DNA from 3 places in the Pseudomonas sp. NyZ201 genome. Region 3 is predicted to be linked to each of the others. Evidence: predicted binding sites of a transcription regulator. Region 3 holds the regulator's gene; each other region holds the start of a gene.
What was found. Region 3 encodes sigma-54, which starts transcription at its own class of promoters, with help from an activator protein. Its sites were predicted from a motif close to ANTGGCATNNANNTTGCTNT; they were not measured.
Positions count from the first base shown of each region.

Region 1: a site for sigma-54 is predicted at 2,059-2,078, ahead of ACPFMA_RS26005 (circularly permuted type 2 ATP-grasp protein). Genes of this name have one in related genera too.
Region 2: a site for sigma-54 is predicted at 5,159-5,178, ahead of ACPFMA_RS07735 (circularly permuted type 2 ATP-grasp protein). Genes of this name have one in related genera too.

Region 1 is NZ_CP187557.1:5,775,914-5,782,251, forward strand. Features, by position in the region: gene ACPFMA_RS26005 (circularly permuted type 2 ATP-grasp protein) at 1-2,026, opposite strand, end outside; gene ACPFMA_RS26010 (YgiQ family radical SAM protein) at 2,270-4,573, opposite strand; gene dnaB (replicative DNA helicase) at 4,679-6,076, opposite strand; gene rplI (50S ribosomal protein L9) at 6,188-6,338, opposite strand, start outside.
Region 2 is NZ_CP187557.1:1,674,461-1,680,798, reverse strand. Features, by position in the region: gene ACPFMA_RS07755 (amidotransferase) at 1-659, opposite strand, end outside; gene ACPFMA_RS07750 (c-type cytochrome) at 1,180-1,974, shown strand; gene ACPFMA_RS07745 (transglutaminase family protein) at 1,978-2,766, opposite strand; gene ACPFMA_RS07740 (alpha-E domain-containing protein) at 2,763-3,713, opposite strand; gene ACPFMA_RS07735 (circularly permuted type 2 ATP-grasp protein) at 3,717-5,126, opposite strand; gene ACPFMA_RS07730 (ribonuclease E inhibitor RraB) at 5,331-5,660, opposite strand; gene ACPFMA_RS07725 (hypothetical protein) at 5,830-6,066, opposite strand; gene ACPFMA_RS07720 (LTA synthase family protein) at 6,213-6,338, opposite strand, start outside.
Region 3 is NZ_CP187557.1:5,265,688-5,272,025, forward strand. Features, by position in the region: gene ACPFMA_RS23630 (KpsF/GutQ family sugar-phosphate isomerase) at 1-864, shown strand, start outside; gene ACPFMA_RS23635 (KdsC family phosphatase) at 864-1,385, shown strand; gene lptC (LPS export ABC transporter periplasmic protein LptC) at 1,394-1,966, shown strand; gene lptA (lipopolysaccharide transport periplasmic protein LptA) at 1,953-2,480, shown strand; gene lptB (LPS export ABC transporter ATP-binding protein) at 2,480-3,205, shown strand; gene ACPFMA_RS23655 (RNA polymerase factor sigma-54) at 3,383-4,876, shown strand; gene hpf (ribosome hibernation-promoting factor, HPF/YfiA family) at 4,958-5,266, shown strand; gene ptsN (PTS IIA-like nitrogen regulatory protein PtsN) at 5,279-5,743, shown strand; gene rapZ (RNase adapter RapZ) at 5,746-6,338, shown strand, end outside.

The sequences.
Region 1 (6,338 bases), 510 kb from region 3:
TGCTGCTCAACGCGTGCAGGCGCTCGATGCGGCGCCCGGTAAGCAGGAAGCGCCAGCCTTCGTCGCGGGTCATGTCGTCCATGGCGAAGCCGGACAGGGCCGCCATCGACAGGATCAGGCGGTTGAGAAAGTCCAGCAGTTCGGTGAAATCGGCCGAGAGATCGTCAAGGCGCTGCGCCTCTCGTTGCAGTTCGCTCAGCGCCTGCCAGTTTTCCCGCGACAGCGTGCCGCGCACCTGCCCGGCCGCCCATTGCAGGCGCTGTAGATTGGCCCGCAGGCTGAAGCCCCAGTTCGGGTCCAGCAGTGCAGTGCGCAGACGGGTGTCGAGGGTGCCCTGTCTCGGCAGCAGCTCCAGCTCTTCGGCCAGTTGCACCGCCGCTTCCAGCGCTTGCGGCGAGTCGCCATCCAGGTAACGCCCCAGCAGGATCCGCAGCAGGCGCGCGCTGGTATCGCAACGCTCGCAATAACGGCCGAACCAGAACAGGTTTTCCACCACCCGCGATGGCAGGTAGGGGTCGGCGCGGACCAGGTCGGCGACGCCCAGGCTGCGGCTGACCTGCCATTGTTCACCTCGGGCCGGGCGCTCGCCCAGGACCCAGGTGTCCTTGCTGGCACCGCCGCGCTGCATCGACACCACCTCTGCATCGGCCTGCGCCGCTACCCGTGTCAGCCCGCCCGGCAGGACCCGCCAGCCGTCGGCGTCGGCCACGGCGTAGACGCGCATGCCCACGGGCCGGTCTTCCAGCCTTGCACCCTGCCAGACCGGAGCCTGGGACAGCTGCGCCAGTTCCTGGGCGACATAGGCATAGGGCCGCGCGCGCAGGCGCTTGGCCAACGCCTGGCGCTGGGCATCGTCGAGGTCGCGCCCCAGCAAGGGCTGGAAGCTTTGCGAGGGAAAGGCGGGCTTGAACAGCAGGTCGGGCATCTTTTCCAGCGCCTGCTCCAGGGCGGCTGGCTCGCCGCACCACCAGCTGGCGATGGACGGCAGGATCAATGGCTCACCCAGCAGCCGCTCACTGATCGCCGGCAGGAAGCCCGGCAGACCGGGAGATTCCAGCACGCCGCTGCCCAGGGCGTTGGCTACCAGGACCCGTCCCTGGCGCACGGCGTCCAGCAGGCCGGGGACGCCCAGCGCCGAGTCGGTGCGCAATTCCAGGGGGTCGCAGAAATCGTCGTCGAGCCGACGCAGGATCGCGTGGACCCGGCGCAGGCCGCTCAAGGTCTTCAGGTAGACCGTGCCGTCGCGCACGGTCAGGTCGCTGCCCTCCACCAGCGGGTAGTCCAGCTGGCGGGCAAGGAACAGGTGTTCGAACCAGCTTTCGTTGAAGCGCCCGGGGGTCAGCAGCACCACCAGTGGCGTTTCCCGACCGCTGGGCGCCAGGCGTGCCAGGCTCTGCTGGAGGGTACGGAAGAAGCCGGCCAGGTGTTGCACGTGGAGATCGCGATACAGCTCGGGGAAGGCGCGGGAGACCACGGTGCGGTTCTCCAGGGCGTATCCCGCGCCGGAGGGAGCCTGGGTGCGGTCGGCAGTCACCCACCAGCGGCCGTCCGGGCCGCGTGCCAGATCGGCGGCGTAGACATGCAGCCAGGTCTGCTGCGGCACTTCGATGCCTTGGCAAGGCCATAGGAAGTTGTTGTGGCCGAAGACCAGCTCGGCCGGCAGCAGCCCCTCGGCGATCAGTTGCTGCGGCCCGTAGATATCCGCCAGCACGCCATTGAGCACCTGCGCCCGCTGGGCAATGCCGCGGGCCAGCACGTCCCATTCGGCGGCGGGGATGACCTGGGGCAGCAGGTCCAGTTCCCAGGGACGATCGGCACCGTCGGGGTCGGCGTAGATGTTGTAGGTGACGCCGTTTTCCCGCAATTGTCGGTTAAGCAGGGCCTGGCGCTGGGTCAGTTGCTGCGGACCACTGCGTTGCAGGTGGGCCAGCAGTTCCTGCCAGTGCGGACGCACGCTGCCGTCGACGGCGAGCATTTCATGCCAGGTCGCGGGGCTTGGGGTCAGGGCATCCAGCAGGTCGGGCATCGGGGCGCTCACAGGGGAGTTGTGGGCGGGATGCGGCAAGAGTTATGCCAGTGGCTTCAGCGCGGAATTGACAACATCCGAAAGCAAGACTCTCACCCTGTGGGAGCGGGTTCACCCGCGATTGCGGTAGTGGATTCACCATAGCAATCGCGGGTGAACCCGCTCCCACAGGGTACGCGCATGAGTGCACCCATGTGGTGCCTGGATGGGCTTCATGACGGGGCGCAAGCCCCGTCATGGGGCTTAGCGCGGCAGGACCGGCTGGCGCTTGGTCTTGCCCTTGCCCTTGCCGCCCTTGGCTGCGTCCTTGCGCGCCTTAGCTGCCTCCTGGTTGCGGGCGAACGCGGCGGCCTTGGCCTCTTCGCGCTTGTCCCAGGGCTTGGCACCATTGCTGGCGCGCGGCGGCAGGCCGGTGTGCTGGGTGAGGAGCTTCTGTTCCTTGGCCACCTTGTGGCTGCCCGCAGGGGTGGAGTTCTTGCGCCGGGCGCTCTGGTAGCTGTCGGTCGCCGGCTGGTGCGCCGGAATCAGCTGATGCTTGCCCGGGCCGATCAGGTCGGCACGGCCCATGCGCTCAAGGGCCTCGCGAAGCATCGGCCAGCCCTTCGGATCGTGGTAGCGCAGGAAAGCCTTGTGCAGGCGGCGCTGCTCCTCGCTCTTGACGATGGTCACCCCTTCGCTCTTGTAGGTGACCTTGCGCAGCGGGTTCTTGCCCGAGTGGTACATGGCGGTGGCCGAGGCCATCGGCGACGGATAGAACGCCTGCACCTGGTCGGCGCGGAAGCCGTTGCCCTTGAGCCACAGGGCCAGGTTCATCATGTCTTCGTCGGTGGTGCCCGGGTGAGCGGCGATGAAGTACGGAATCAGGTACTGCTCCTTGCCCGCTTCCTTCGAATATTTCTCGAACATGCGCTTGAAGCGGTCGTAGGTGCCGATACCAGGCTTCATCATCTGGTTAAGCGGGCCTTCCTCGGTGTGCTCCGGGGCGATCTTCAGGTAGCCGCCAACGTGGTGGGTCACCAGCTCGCGCACGTACTCGGGCGACTCCACGGCAAGGTCGTAGCGCAGGCCGGAAGCGATCAGGATCTTCTTCACCCCCGGCAGGGCCCGGGCGCTGCGGTACAGCTTGATCAGCGACGAGTGGTCGGTGTTCAGGTTCGGGCAGATCCCCGGGAACACGCAGGACGGCTTGCGGCAGTGGGTCTCGATCTCGGTGCTCTTGCAGGCGATCCGGTACATGTTCGCGGTCGGGCCGCCGAGGTCGGAAATAACGCCGGTGAAGCCGGGGACCTTGTCACGGATCTCCTCGATCTCGCGAATGATCGACTCGTGGGAACGGTTCTGGATGATCCGCCCTTCATGCTCGGTGATGGAGCAGAAGGTGCAGCCACCAAAGCAGCCGCGCATGATGTTCACCGAGAAACGGATCATTTCGTACGCAGGGATGCGCTCCTTGCCGTAGGCCGGATGCGGGATCCGCGCGTAGGGCATGCCGAATACGTAGTCCATTTCCTCGGTGGTCATCGGAATGGGCGGCGGGTTGAACCAGACATCGACTTCACCGTGCTTCTGCACCATGGCCCGGGCGTTACCCGGGTTGGTTTCCAGGTGCAGCACGCGGTTGGCGTGGGCGTAGAGCACCGCGTCATTGCGCACCTTCTCGAACGACGGCAGGCGGATCACGGTCTTTTCCCGGGTCATCCGCGGGCTGTCGAGCAGTTGCACCACCTTCGGCTCGTTCGGGTCCTCCACCTCGCCCTTCTGCTGCTCGATGGCGCAGGCCTGGGTGTCCTGGGTATTGACGTAGGGGTTGATGATCTTGTCGACCTTGCCCGGACGGTCGATGCGGGTCGAGTCGATCTCGTACCAGCCCTGCGGGGTATCGCGACGGACGAAGGCGGTACCGCGGATATCGGTGATGTCCTCGATGCGTTCGCCCGCGGCAAGACGCTGGGCGATGTCGACCACGGCACGTTCGGCGTTGCCGTACAGGAGGATGTCGGCGCAGGCGTCGATCAGGATCGAGTGACGGACCTTGTCCTGCCAGTAGTCGTAGTGCGCGATGCGGCGCAGCGACGCCTCGATGCCGCCGAGAACGATCGGCACGTGCTTGTAGGCTTCCTTGCAGCGCTGGCTGTAGACCAGGCTCGCACGGTCCGGGCGCTTGCCGGCCAGGCCACCCGGGGTATAGGCGTCATCGGAGCGGATCTTCTTGTCGGCGGTGTAGCGGTTGATCATCGAGTCCATGTTGCCGGCGGCGACGCCGAAGAACAGGTTGGGCTCGCCGAGCTTCATGAAGTCGTCCTTCGACTGCCAGTTCGGCTGGGCGATGATCCCGACGCGGAAGCCCTGGGCCTCCAGCAGGCGGCCGATGATGGCCATGCCGAACGACGGATGGTCGACGTAGGCGTCGCCGGTCACGATGATGATGTCGCAGGAATCCCAGCCGAGCTGATCCATCTCCTCCCTGCTCATCGGCAGGAACGGCGCTGGTCCGAAGCATTCGGCCCAGTACTTGGGATAGTCGAAGAGTGGTTTGGCTGCTTGCATGTCAGTGACCGGTTTTTTTGAGTGCAGGAAAATCGCGGGCGCGGAATATAGCACAAAATTTAACCAATTCCGACGGCGAAGGTCGGAATTGGTCGGGCGCGGGCATTACTCGTCGTCGTCGAAGTTGTAGCTGCCCGGGGCAAGGTTCTCGAAGCGCGTGTACTTGCCGATGAAGGCCAGGCGGATAAAGCCGATCGGGCCGTTCCGCTGCTTGCCGATGATGATCTCGGCAATGCCCTTGTGCTCGGTCTCGGGGTGATACACCTCGTCGCGGTAGACGAACATGATCACGTCGGCGTCCTGCTCGATCGCTCCCGATTCCCGCAAGTCGGAGTTCACCGGACGCTTGTTCGGACGCTGCTCCAGGGAGCGGTTGAGCTGCGACAGGGCGATGACCGGGCAGTTGAATTCCTTGGCCAGGGCCTTGAGGGACCGGGAGATCTCGGAGATCTCGTTGGTCCGGTTGTCGCCGCTGGAACCGGGGATCTGCATCAGCTGCAGGTAGTCGATCATGATCATGGCGATATCGCCATGCTCGCGGACCAGGCGACGGGTCCGTGCACGCATTTCCGACGGGCTGATGCCGGCGGTATCGTCGATGAACAGCTTGCGGTCGTTGAGCAGGTTGACCGCCGAGGTCAGGCGCGGCCAGTCATCGTCGTCCAGCTGGCCGGAGCGCACCTTGGTCTGGTCGATGCGGCCGAGGGACGAGAGCATACGCATGATCAGCGATTCGCCTGGCATCTCGAGGGAGTACACCAGCACCGCCTTGTCGCTGCGCAACACGGCGTTTTCCACCAGGTTCATGGCGAAGGTGGTCTTGCCCATGGATGGACGGCCGGCGACGATGATCAGGTCGGCCGGCTGCAGGCCGCTGGTCTTCTCGTCGAGGTCGGTATAGCCGGTGGACAGGCCGGTGATCTCGCTGTCGGAGTTGAACAGCGTGTCGATGCGGTCGATGGCCTTGGTCAGCAGTTCATTGACGCCTACCGGGCCGCCGGTCTTAGGGCGGGCCTCGGCGATCTGGAAGATCTGCCGCTCGGCTTCGTCGAGGATCTCCTCGGCATTGCGGCCCTGCGGGTTGAAGGCGCTGTCGGCGATGTCGTTGCTGATGCTGATCAGCTGGCGCAAGGTCGCGCGCTCGCGAATGATCTGCGCATAGGCCTTGATGTTGGCCACCGACGGGGTGTTCTTCGCCAGCTCGCCGAGGTAGCCGAGGCCGCCGATCTGCGAGCTCAGGCCTTCCTTGTCCAGCTGTTCGTGCAGGGTGACCACGTCGAACGGGATGTTCAGGTCAACCAGCTTGTGGATGGCGCGGAAGATCAGGCGGTGGTCATGCCGGTAGAAGTCGCCGTCGGAGACTTGATCGAGCACGCGCTCCCAGGCGTTGTTGTCCAGCATCAGGCCACCGAGCACGGCCTGTTCGGCCTCGATGGAATGTGGCGGCACCTTCAGCGCGGCAGTTTGCAGATCATATTGCTCGGGGGCGGTTATCTCGTTCATGGCCACCTGGGAAATCTGGAGGGTGAAAAAGACAAAGGGCACGACCTGCGATGCAGGATCGTGCCCGATGTTAACCGGCTGTTTCCAAAGGAACCAGCCGATCGATACAGCTTAGGCTGCTACGACGACCACGCGTACGGTGGCTTCGACGTCGCTGTGCAGGTGCACGGCTACGTCGTATTCGCCAACCTGACGGATGGTGCCGTTCGGCAGACGAACTTCAGCCTTGGCAACTTCAACGCCGGAGGCGGTCAGTGCGTCA
Region 2 (6,338 bases), 2.7 Mb from region 3:
TGCTCGATACCCAGGCTGTCGATGCCTTTGCGGTAGACCTCGGCGCCCAGGTGCTCCTGGCGCAGGTCGAGCAATGCCCGGGAATAGTCGTGGATGAATTCCGGATGGCCCTGGAAGCACAGCACCTGGTCGCCGATGTGATACGCGGCATAGGGGCAGAAATCGCTGGAGGCGATCACCGTGGCGTTCTCCGGTAGCGCGGTGACCTGGTCCTGGTGGCTGATGAGCAGGGTCAGTTCTTCCACCTGCGGGCTCATCCATGGCGCACGCGCCGCCATCACGTAGCGGTGGGTGCCGACGCCCCAGCCCTGGGTGGCGCGTTCGGTCTTGCCGCCGAGCAGCAGCGCCAGCAATTGATGGCCAAAGCAAACGCCGAGCAGCTTGTCACCATGCTTGTAGCGATCCAGCAGGAATTCCTTGAGCTTGCCAATCCACGGATCGTCGCCGAACGAATCGGCCTTGCTGCCCGTCACCAGATAGGCATCGAAGACTTCATCCTCCGGGGGATAATGGCCGTTCATCACGTTATAGACGCTGAACTCGGCGGCGATCGGCTGGCGGGTAAACAGTTGCTCGAACATCCGTCCGTAGCCCTGGTATTGCTCGACCAGCTCGGGTCGCAGGACGTCGGTTTCCAGGATGCAGATGCGTAGCGACATAGACTTGGCCCTGAACGACAGTGGTGAAAAAACACGGATGCAGCCTGCCGCGATTATTGGTATCAAGCAAGTATTCCCTCGGACGAACGGTCATTTCCTTGCGAGTCGTACGTGTAAGCGGCGCATGTGTCTAGTCAGGCGCATCGTACGCAGATGGCAAAAGGCCTCATAAGCGAACGGTCTTTCGCTACCAAAGTACAGACGAAAGCGTTCTAAATCGGCGGTAACGTTGCAGCATCCCAGGTTGTATACCCATTGATAGCAGGTCCGAAACGAGAGCCCGCAGAGGCTTCCACCGGACCGGAGACAGGGACGCCATCCGGCTTGCAGGAATAACAACAAAAAGGCAGACAGCCATGTTCAAACAACACAAGGTACGTCAGGCAGGACTCATTCTGTTCGCCACCACACTGCTGCTGATCCTGCCCAACCTGACACGCCTGTTCGGTTGAGCGATCGTCATTCGGTGTCATCCAGGCTCTGGTGTATGCTGCCGGCCTCACTGGTCGGAGATTGGTCCATGCGTCTTTGCCTCATCTTCCTGCTTGCCCTGGCGAGCCTGCCACTGCATGCCGCGCAACTGAAGCTGGAACTGGGCACCACCAGCAAGCAGTGGGACAGCGACGCCCTGCTCAAGCATCCGCAGGCTCGGGATATTCGCATCGATGAGGATGTTTCCTACAAGAAGGCCATGAACTACCGCGCCGTGCCCCTCGCCGCGCTGCTGGAGGGCATCAAGCCCGATGACCACCTGCAGGCCGTGGCCCTCGACGGTTTCGCAGCGGAAATGCCCGCAGCGCCATTGCTCGAAAACGGCCCGGCACAAGCCTGGATCGCGGTGGAAGACCCTGCAAGACCATGGCCAGCGCTGGGCCAGGACAAGCCGGGCGCCGGCCCTTTCTACCTGGTCTGGACTAATCCCAAGGCCGGCAATATCAGCCCTGAACAATGGCCTTATCAGATCGCCACTATCCGCCGCCTCGAGCCGGTCGCCGTGCGCTTTCCCGCCATGCTTCCGGCCAGCGACGCCAGCGCCACGGTGAACCGGGGCTTTGCCCTGTTCCAGAAGAACTGTCTGGCCTGTCATCGCCTCAACGGCGCCGGTGACGCCCAGTTCGGCCCTGACCTGAACCGCCCCTACAACCCCACCGAATATTTCCGCCCCGAATTCCTCCGGCGTTATATCCGCAATCCGCAAAGCTTGCGCCAATGGCCGCAGGCGCGCATGCCGGAGTTCACCGTCGAAGCCCTGCCCGACGCCGATCTCGACGCCCTGCTCGCTTATCTTTCGCACATGGCCAAGCGCAAATCCTGACCCCTACTGGTTGAACCCCGAGGTCACCAGCACATTGGCGTGCATCTGCTCATAACCGCCACCCCGACGCATGCCGCGCACCGGACAGGCATCCAGGTAATCCAGGCCTACCGCCAGCTTCAGGTGCCGCTCCGGCACGGCGAGCTGGTTGGTGACATCGAAGCTGTACCAGGCGTCGTCCAGCCAGGCCTCGGCCCAGGCGTGGCTGGCCATGTGCTGGTTGTCATTGTCGAACAGATAACCCGAGACGTAGCGCGCCGGCACCTGCAGGCTGCGGGCACAGGCGATGAAGGTGTGGGCGTGGTCCTGGCAGACTCCGGCTGCGCCGGCGAAGGCCTGGGCGGCGCTGGTGTCCACGGCGGTGGCACCGGGCCGGTAGGCGATATGGTCGTGCAATGCCCCCATCAGGCCGATCAAGGCACCGCGATCCCGGTATTCGCCACAATGCCGGACAGCGAAGGCGCGCAAGGCTTCGTCGGCCTCGGTCAGGCGCGTCGAGCGCAGGAATGGCAGGGGTGAATGGCTGTCCTGCTCGGCTTCCAGGTCGGGGTCGATCTCGACCTCGCCCCGCGCCGCGATCAGCAGGTCGGCATGGGGTTCTTCCAGGCTGAGCACGTGCAGGATATTGCCGAACGGATCGCGTCGTGCCTGCACGGGGCGCGGCAGGTCCAGCTGCCATTGCAGCACGCGCTGGCGCTGGTTGTCCGACGGGGTCAGGCGCAGGTACTGGATACTCGTACGCACCTGGTCTTCATAGTGATACGCGGTTTCGTGGCTGATTGTCAGTTTCATACGACCTCCAGGTAGGCGCTGTGAATGGCGTTGCCCAATTCGCGCACCAGCGGGATGTAATGGTTCAACCAGGGATGCAGGCCCTGGGAAAGGACTTCATCGATCCCGGTATAGCGCAGCCGGGCATCCACCTCCGCTGCAAGGCGCTGGGCCGGGCGGCCGTTGGTACCGTGCAGGCTGGCGAGGATCTGGTCGATTTCTTCGGTACAGGCCCGCAGCGAACGCGGCACATCGGCGCGCAGCAGCAGGAGTTCGGCCACATGGCGTGCCGTGGGCGCATCGCGGTAGATCTCGGTATAGGCCTCGAACGAGGACAGCGCGCGGAGCAAGGCGCTCCACTGGTAATAACCACGGGCGGAGCTGTCGCTGACGGCCTCGGCCGCCTCGCCAAACATCTCGTAGCGGGCATCGAGCAGGCGCAGGGTGTTGTCGGCACGCTCGATGAAGGTCCCGAGGCGGATGAAGCGGAAGGCATCGTTGCGCATGATGGTGCCGTAGGTGGCACCCCGGAACAGGTGCGAGCGCTCCTTGATCCATTCGCAGAAGCGGCTCATACCGTAGCGCCCCAGGCCCTGCTCGGCGATACCACGGATCTCCAGCCAGGTGGCGTTGATGTTCTCCCACATGTCGGCGGTGATCTTGCCGCGTACCGCATGGGCGCAGGCCCGCGCGGCGCCAAGGCAGCTATAGATGCTCGCCGGGTTTTCCGGGTCGAGGGCGAAGAAATGCAACAGGCGCTCGGCGTGGAGCTGGCCGTGGCGCTCCAGGTAATCGTCCAGGGTGCCGGTGATGCGCAGGGCCAGGGTCATTTCATCGAGGCCGTCGCCGCGCCCGTCCTGGGGCATCAGCGACAGCGAATAACTGACATCGAGCATGCGCGCGAGGTTTTCCGCGCGCTCCAGGTAGCGCGACATCCAGTACAGGTCGGAAGCGGTTCTGCTGAGCATGGTTCAGTCCTCCACCACCCAGGTGTCCTTGGTACCGCCGCCCTGGGACGAGTTCACCACCAGCGAGCCTTCGCGCAGGGCGACGCGGGTCAGGCCGCCCGGGACCACGCGGGTCTCGCGGCCGGACAGGACGAACGGCCGCAGGTCGATATGCCGCGGCGCGATGCCGTTCTCGACGAAGGTGGGACAGGTCGACAGCGACAGGGTCGGCTGGGCGATGTAGGCCGCCGGGCGGGCCTTGATGCGCTCGGCGAAGGCGGCGATCTCGGCCTGGGTCGAAGCCGGCCCGACCAGCATGCCGTAGCCGCCGGATCCCTGGGTTTCCTTGACCACCAGCTCCGGCAGGTTGGCCAGCACATGGGACAGTTCGGCGGGGTTGCGGCATTGCCAGGTGGGGACGTTCTTCAGGATCGGCTCCTCGTCGAGGTAGAAACGGATCATCTCGGTGACATAGGGATAGACCGACTTGTCATCGGCTACCCCGGTGCCGATGGCATTGGCCAGCACCACGTTGCCGCAGCGATAGGCCGACAGCAGGCCGGGCACGCCGAGCATGGACTCGGGGTTGAAGGCCAGGGGGTCAAGATAGGCGTCGTCGAGGCGTCGGTAGATCACGTCCACCGGCTTCGGACCACCCGTGGTGCGCATGAATACCCGCTCGTCACGGACGAACAGGTCGGCCCCTTCCACCAGTTCCACGCCCATTTCCCGTGCCAGGAATGCATGCTCGAAGAAGGCACTGTTGAAGCGCCCCGGCGTCAGCACCACGACGCTGGGGTTATCCAGCGGGCTGGAACTCTTCAGGGTTTCCAGCAGCAGGTTGGGGTAATGATCGATGGGCGCGATGCGCTGGACGGCGAACAGTTCGGGGAACAACCGCATCATCATCTTGCGGTCCTCGAGCATGTAGCTCACCCCGCTGGGGGTACGCAGGTTGTCTTCGAGGACGTAATAGGTGCCGTCGCCATCGCGCACCAGGTCGACCCCGGAAATATGCGCGTAGAGGTCGCGGTGCAGGCTCAGGCCCTGCATCGCCAGTTGGTACTGGTCGTTGGCCAGGACCTGCTCGGCGGGGATGATCCCGGCACGCAGGATGCGCTGCTCGTGGTACAGGTCGGCGAGGAACATGTTCAGCGCCTTGACCCGCTGGATACAGCCGCGCTCCACCACTCGCCATTCGCTGGCGGGAATGGCCCGGGGAATGGTGTCGAAGGGGATCAGGCGCTCGGTGCCCTGCTCGTCGCCGTAAAGCGTGAAGGTGATACCGGCGCGGTGGAACAGCAGGTCAGCCTCGCGGCGCCGTTGTGCCAGCAGTTCCGGGGGAGTCTCCCCCAGCCAGCGGGCGAATTCCCGATAATGCGGACGGAGCTGACCGTCGGCGGCGTACATCTCATCATAGAAACTGCGAATCATGCCGAACTCCTTGTCACCCGTGCCCAAGGAATATCGCAAAGCCCGTGCCAGCAACAATAAGGCTTGTGAATCAAACAGTTGCAAAGATTCAGAAAAGAAGCCGCACCAGACTTGTGCAGCTATCGCTACGCCTATGGGGCGCACGCTTCATTGCGAAGCGCGGGTGAATCCGGGGCCGCGCCAGGCGCCGCCCCGGAACGGGTTTCAGGTCAGCACACGCTCCTGCTTGACGCCCCAGCCTTGGGCCTCACCACCCAAGGGCCGGATCACTGCTTCGAAATCATGCTCGAATTCGCCGATCCCGCCATGGGTGGCGTACATGATCTTTTGCAATTCCAGTTGCCAACCTTCGTCGCTCTCGTGCACCGAGGCACACAGCGACTCGCCACGAAACTTGCCTGCAGCCCTGCGCGCCCGTTCCTCGTCCGGGAATACCGCGTAAAACTCGATGGGATGGATTTGAGTGAAATCGAAGCCGCCTTCTTTCATGCGGCGCAGCACGATGCTGCTGATGTCTTCGTACAGGTTGCTCATTGAATCGTCCTCCTCAATCACGATGGATAGACTTTCGGCGCGTTCACGCCACCCCGTTTACCTTGCGGCCGGGGTCTCGAGCGGATGTAACGACGGCAATGGCCGGCGCGGAAAACGACGGCCATGTGTTCAGCGTAGCGTCAGGCTGGGCACATCGCCAGCCTGACGCTCAGGGCATTTCAGTGATGCCGGTGATGACCACTCCGCTCTGCTCCTTCAGCCACTTGGCGGTGGGGCTTTCAGCGCGGTCCTGGAAATCGTTGAGGTCGAGCTCGTCCATGATCGGGAACAGGTGGCCCCTTACCTGCCGCGCAGCGTCTTCGATGCTCGGGCGGTTTTCGCAAGCGAACAGCAACGCGGTGCGCTCGCCCTTCTGGTCCACGAAAGTGATTTCCCACTCTTTCATCTGGCGTTGTCCTCGAATGGAAGTACGGCCTACCTTCCGTTGACCTTGGCCAGGGGGTGTTGTTCCGGTTTTTTCATCCAGCCGGCAGCTAAAAAAAGACCCCGGCAATGCCGGGGTCCTGGGATCTCAGCGACGACTGCGCCGAATCAATCCGGAATGCCGTGAACCACACCGGCCGTGTTATCCAGCAGGCTCTTGGTCGCGATCTGGATGAAGGCTTCGAGCTTCTGCGCCATCACCGCCTTGTCGGCATCGTCGATCCGCTCGGCGCT
Region 3 (6,338 bases):
GAACTGATCCTGGGCAGCAAGGGCCGCGTTGTCGTGGTGGGCATGGGCAAATCCGGGCATATCGGCAACAAGATTGCCGCAACGCTCGCCAGCACCGGGACCCCGGCGTTCTTCGTCCATCCTGCCGAGGCCAGCCACGGTGACATGGGCATGATCACCCGGGACGACATCATCCTGGCACTGTCCAACTCCGGCTCCACCGCCGAAATCGTCACCCTGCTGCCGTTGATCAAGCGCCTCGGCATCAAGCTCGTCAGCCTGACCGGCAACCCCGAATCGCCTCTGGCCAAGGCCGCCGAGGTCAACCTCGATGCCAGGGTCGCCCAGGAAGCCTGCCCGCTGAACCTGGCACCGACCTCCTCGACCACTGCCGCGCTGGTGCTGGGCGACGCCCTGGCCATCGCCCTGCTCGAGGCACGCGGCTTCACCGCCGAAGACTTCGCCTTCTCCCACCCCGGTGGCGCTTTGGGTCGCCGATTGCTGCTCAAGGTCGAGAACGTGATGCATGCGGGCGACGAGCTGCCACAGGTCAACCGCGGCACCCTGCTCAAGGACGCCCTGCTGGAAATGTCGCGCAAGGGCCTGGGCATGACCGTGGTGGTCGAGGCCGACGGCAGCCTGGCCGGGATCTTCACCGACGGCGACCTGCGCCGCAGCCTCGACCGCAACATCGATGTGCACAAGACCCTGATCGAAGAGGTCATGACCGCCCACGGCAAGACCGCCCGCGCCGAAATGCTCGCCGCCGAGGCCCTGAAGATCATGGAAGACCACAAGATCAGCGCGCTGGTCGTCGTCGACAAGACCGACCGTCCGGTCGGGGCATTGAACATGCACGACCTGCTGCGCGCCGGAGTGATGTGATGAATACCCTGTTGCAACGCGGCAAAGCCATCAAGCTGGCGGTTTTCGATGTGGATGGCGTGCTCACCGACGGCCGCCTGTACTTCCTCGAGGACGGCAGCGAGTTCAAGACTTTCAACACCCTCGACGGGCAAGGCATCAAGATGCTGATGAACTCGGGCGTGACCACCGCGATCATCAGCGGTCGCAAGACGCCCGTGGTCGAGCGCCGGGCGAAGAACCTCGGCATCCCGCACCTGTACCAGGGCCGCGAGGACAAGCTGGTGGTGCTGGACGAGCTTCTCGCCCAGCTCGGCCTAAGCTATGAAGAGGTCGCCTACCTGGGCGACGACCTGCCAGACCTGCCGGTGATTCGCCGGGTCGGCCTCGGCATGGCGGTGGCCAACGCGGCAGCGTTCGTCCGCCAGCACGCCCACGGCGTGACCCAGGCCCGCGGCGGTGAAGGTGCAGCCCGCGAATTCTGCGAGCTGATCCTGCAAGCCCAGGGCAACCTTGAAGCGGCAAACGCCCACTACCTGTAGAGCACGCCATGTTCAGCAAGAAGATTCGCAACATCGCGCTGTTCGGCGTGATTGCCCTGGTGTTCGGGGCGATCGGCTACTGGAACATCGTGCCCGAGCGCTTCCTTGACCAGCCAGCGGCCCAGGTCGACGAAAGCGCCATCGACTACTATGCGATCAATGCCCACAGTGTGCAGTTCCTGCCTGATGGCAAGCTGCAATACGAAATGACCGCGGACAAGGTCGAGCACCTCAAGGCCAGCGAAGTCACCCTGCTGACCAAGCCCGACCTGCAGATGTACCGCGGAACCACCTTCCCCTGGCACGTGCAGAGCGAGCGCGGCGAGGTCAACCCCGACGGAACCGAGGTGGAACTGATCGATTCGGTACGGGTAGCCCGCACCGACGAGAAGGATCGCACCACCATCATCACTTCCAGCCGCATGACGGTATTCCCGCAGAAGCAATATGCGCAAACCGAGCAAGACGTTAGAATCGACGGCGCCGGTGGCGTGACTACGGGCAAGGGAATGAAAGCGTATTTGAAAGACGGCAGGATGGACCTGCTGTCCAACGTAAGAGGACAGTATGAGGCTCGTTAAAACCCTCCCCTATTTGCTCAGCCTGAGCGCGGCACTGGGAAGCGCGAGCGCCTGGGCCCTGCCGAATGATCGCGAACAGCCCGTCCGCATCCAGGCCGACAGCGCCCAGATGGATGACAAGAACAAGGTCGCGACCTACACCGGCGACGTCATCATCACCCAGGGCTCGATGATGATCAAAGGCCATACGGTCACCGTCACCCTGAACCAGGCCGGCGATATCGACACCGCGACCTCGGTGGGCAACCTGGCCTACTTCGAGCAGCAGCAGGACGCCTCCAAGCCGGACAAGATGCAGGGTTACGCCAAGCAGATCCAGTACCAGGCGGGCAAGGACCTGATCGTCCTTACCGACCAGGCCAAGGTGATCAACGCCGGCAACACCACCGAGGGCGAGAAGATCGTCTACAACTCCAAGACCCAGGTCGCCACGGCCGGTCGCGGCGGCAAGGACATCAAGACCCCGCGCAATCGCATCGACATGGTGATCCAGCCGAAGAAGAAGGGCGAGTAATGGCGACCCTCAAAGCCCAGCACCTGGCCAAGAGCTACAAGAGCCGGCAAGTCGTGCGCGATGTCAGCCTGTCGATCGACAGCGGGCAGATCGTCGGCCTGCTCGGCCCGAACGGCGCCGGCAAGACCACCTGCTTCTACATGATCGTCGGCCTGGTCCAGGCCGACCAGGGCCGCGTGCTGATCGACGACCTGGACGTCAGCCACCAGCCCATGCACGGTCGCGCCCGCGCCGGCATCGGCTACCTGCCCCAGGAAGCCTCGATCTTCCGCAAGCTGTCGGTGGCCAACAACATCATGGCGATCCTGGAAACCCGCAAGGACCTCGATAGCGACGGCCGGCGCAAGGAGCTGGAAAGCCTGCTGCAGGAATTCCACATCAGCCATATTCGCGACAACCTCGGCATGAGCCTGTCCGGCGGTGAACGCCGCCGGGTGGAAATCGCCCGCGCCCTGGCCACCGCACCGAAGTTCATCCTGCTCGACGAACCCTTCGCCGGGGTGGACCCGATTTCGGTCGGCGACATCAAGCAGATCATCCATCACCTCAAGGCCAAGGGTATCGGTGTACTGATCACCGACCACAACGTCCGCGAGACCCTGGACATCTGCGAAACCGCGTACATCGTCAACGACGGCCAGCTGATCGCCGAGGGCGACGCGCAGACCATCCTCGCCAACCAGTTGGTGAAAGAGGTGTACCTCGGCCACGAGTTCCGGCTGTAGGTCGACATATCGGAGTGACCCGAGCGCTGGCATTGAGCCATTATTCCAGGCTTAATTGTTACAGCGCTCTAGGCAAACGCTACAATTTCAGGCATATAACTTGCTTAAAATTGGCGCCCAGCGCCCGTGTCGTAGATGGCGCATGCGCGCCGGCGAATAAGGTGTAAAGCCCCAGCCATGAAACCATCGCTCGTCCTAAGAATGGGCCAGCAACTGACGATGACCCCGCAGTTGCAACAGGCCATCCGTCTGCTCCAGCTCTCAACGCTGGACCTGCAGCAGGAAATCCAGGAAGCCCTGGAGTCCAATCCGATGCTCGAACGCCAGGAAGACGGCGACGACTTCGACAACAGCGACCCCATGGCCGACAACGCCGAGAGCAAGCCCGTCGCGGAGTCTCAGGAGAGCAGCTTCGAACAGTCCGCATCCACTGCGGAGAACCTCGAAGAAGGCGAATGGAACGAGCGCATCCCCAACGAACTGCCTGTCGATACCGCCTGGGAAGACATCTACCAGACCAGTGCCAGCAGCCTGCCCAGCAACGATGACGACGAGTGGGACTTCACTACCCGCACCTCGGCCGGCGAAAGCCTGCAAAGCCACCTGCTCTGGCAGCTCAACCTGGCACCGATGTCGGACACCGACCGCCTGATCGCCGTCACCCTGATCGACTGCATCAACAACCAGGGCTACCTCGACGAGACCCTGGAGGAAATCTGCGACTCCTTCGACCCTGAGCTGGATATCGAGCTGGACGAAGTCGAAGCCGTCCTGCACCGCATCCAGCAGTTCGAGCCTGCGGGCATCGGTGCGCGCAACCTGGGCGAGTGCCTGTTGCTGCAACTGCGCCAGCTGCCCGCCAGCACGCCGTGGATGAACGAAGCCCAGCGCCTGGTCAGCGACTACATTGACCTGCTCGGCAGCCGCGACTACAGCCAGCTCATGCGCCGCATGAAGCTCAAGGAAGACGAGCTGCGCCAGGTCATCGAGCTGGTGCAGAGCCTGAATCCGCGCCCCGGCTCGCAGATCGAGTCCAGCGAGCCGGAATACGTGGTGCCCGATGTCATCGTGCGCAAGGACAACGAACGCTGGCTGGTCGAACTGAACCAGGAAGCGGTGCCGCGCCTGCGGGTCAACCCGCAATATGCCGGCTTCGTCCGCCGCGCAGACACCAGCGCCGACAACACCTTCATGCGCAACCAGTTGCAGGAGGCGCGCTGGTTCATCAAGAGCCTGCAGAGCCGCAACGAGACCCTGATGAAGGTAGCGACCCAGATCGTCGAGCATCAGCGCGGCTTCCTCGACCATGGCGACGAGGCCATGAAGCCGCTGGTGCTGCATGACATCGCCGAGGCGGTGGGCATGCACGAGTCGACCATTTCCCGCGTCACCACGCAGAAATACATGCACACCCCTCGCGGCATCTACGAGCTGAAGTACTTCTTCTCCAGCCACGTCAGTACCTCCGAAGGGGGTGAATGCTCCTCCACCGCCATCCGCGCGATCATCAAGAAACTGGTTGCTGCGGAAAATCAGAAAAAGCCATTGAGTGACAGCAAGATCGCTGGTTTACTGGAGGCACAAGGCATCCAGGTAGCCCGTCGCACCGTCGCCAAGTACCGCGAATCCCTTGGCATTGCGCCATCGAGCGAACGCAAGCGATTGATGTGACATTCCCTGAGATGTGCCATCGCAATTCAGTGGCAGGCGCAACACCTGCCTCTTTATGCACGGCAATAAAGGAGAAGCAGTATGCAAGTCAACATCAGTGGACAACATGTAGAAGTTACTCCACCGCTTCGTGACTATGTCGAGCAGAAGCTCAAGCGCCTGGAGGGTCATTACGACCGCATCACCAACGTTCAGGTCATCATGAAGGTCGAGAAAATCCAGCAGAAAGTGGAAGCGACCTTGCAGATCCCTGGTGGCGAGGTGGTAGCGAACGCAGAGCACGAAGACATGTATGCCGCAATCGACCTCCTGACCGACAAGCTCGACCGCCAACTGAAAAAACACAAGGAAAAACAGCAAAGCCTGCTGCAAGGCGCAGCGGCCCGCTGATCCCACTCATCCATGATCCGACTTGAATCCATCCTGACCCCCGGCCGTTCCCTGGTGAACGTGCCGGGAGGCAGTAAAAAGCGCGTACTTGAACAGATCGCCAACCTGATCGGGACGGACGTTCCCGGACTGGACCGACAGGAAGTGTTCGAAAGCCTGATTGCCCGCGAGAAACTGGGCTCCACGGGCTTCGGCAACGGGATCGCGATTCCTCACTGCCGGCTCAAGGGCTGCGCCAGTCCGGTCAGTGCCTTGCTGCACCTGGATGCCCCCATCGATTTCGACGCCATCGACGGCGCCCCGGTAGACCTGCTGTTCGTCCTGCTGGTCCCGGAAGCCGCCACCGATGCGCACCTGGAGCTGCTGCGCCAGATTGCCAGCATGCTTGATCGCAAGGAAATTCGTGACAGGCTGCGCGCCGCCGACAGCAGCACCGCCCTGTACCAGGTTGTCCTGGACGGGCAGAACGAGTCCTGAGCATGCGCCTGGTCATCGTCAGCGGCCGTTCCGGATCGGGCAAGAGCACCGCCCTCGATGTCCTGGAAGACAACGGCTTCTACTGCATCGACAACCTCCCCGCCGGCCTGCTGCCGCAGTTGGCGGAAAGCGCGCTGATCAACACCGAATTGCTGCAGCCGCGGGTTGCGGTATCGATCGATGCTCGCAACCTGCCCAGCCACCTTACACGCTTCCCCGAATTGCTGGAGGAAGCGAGATCCAGGCATATCCAATGTGATGTGCTTTACCTGGACGCCGATGAAGACACCCTGCTCAAGCGCTTCTCCGAAACCCGGCGGCGTCATCCGCTGACCAACCAGGACCGTTCGCTCGCCGAAGCGATACGGGTCGAAAGCGAACTGCTGGGCCCCATCGCCGACCTGGCGGACCTGAAGATCGATACCACCAACCTGAACCTCTATCAGTTGCGTGACTCGATCAAATTGCGCCTGTTGAACCAGCCCGAGCCCGGTACCGCCTTCCTGATCGAGTCCTTCGGATTCAAACGCGGCATGCCGGTGGATGCCGATGTGGTGTTCGACGTGCGCTGCCTGCCGAACCCGTACTGGAAACC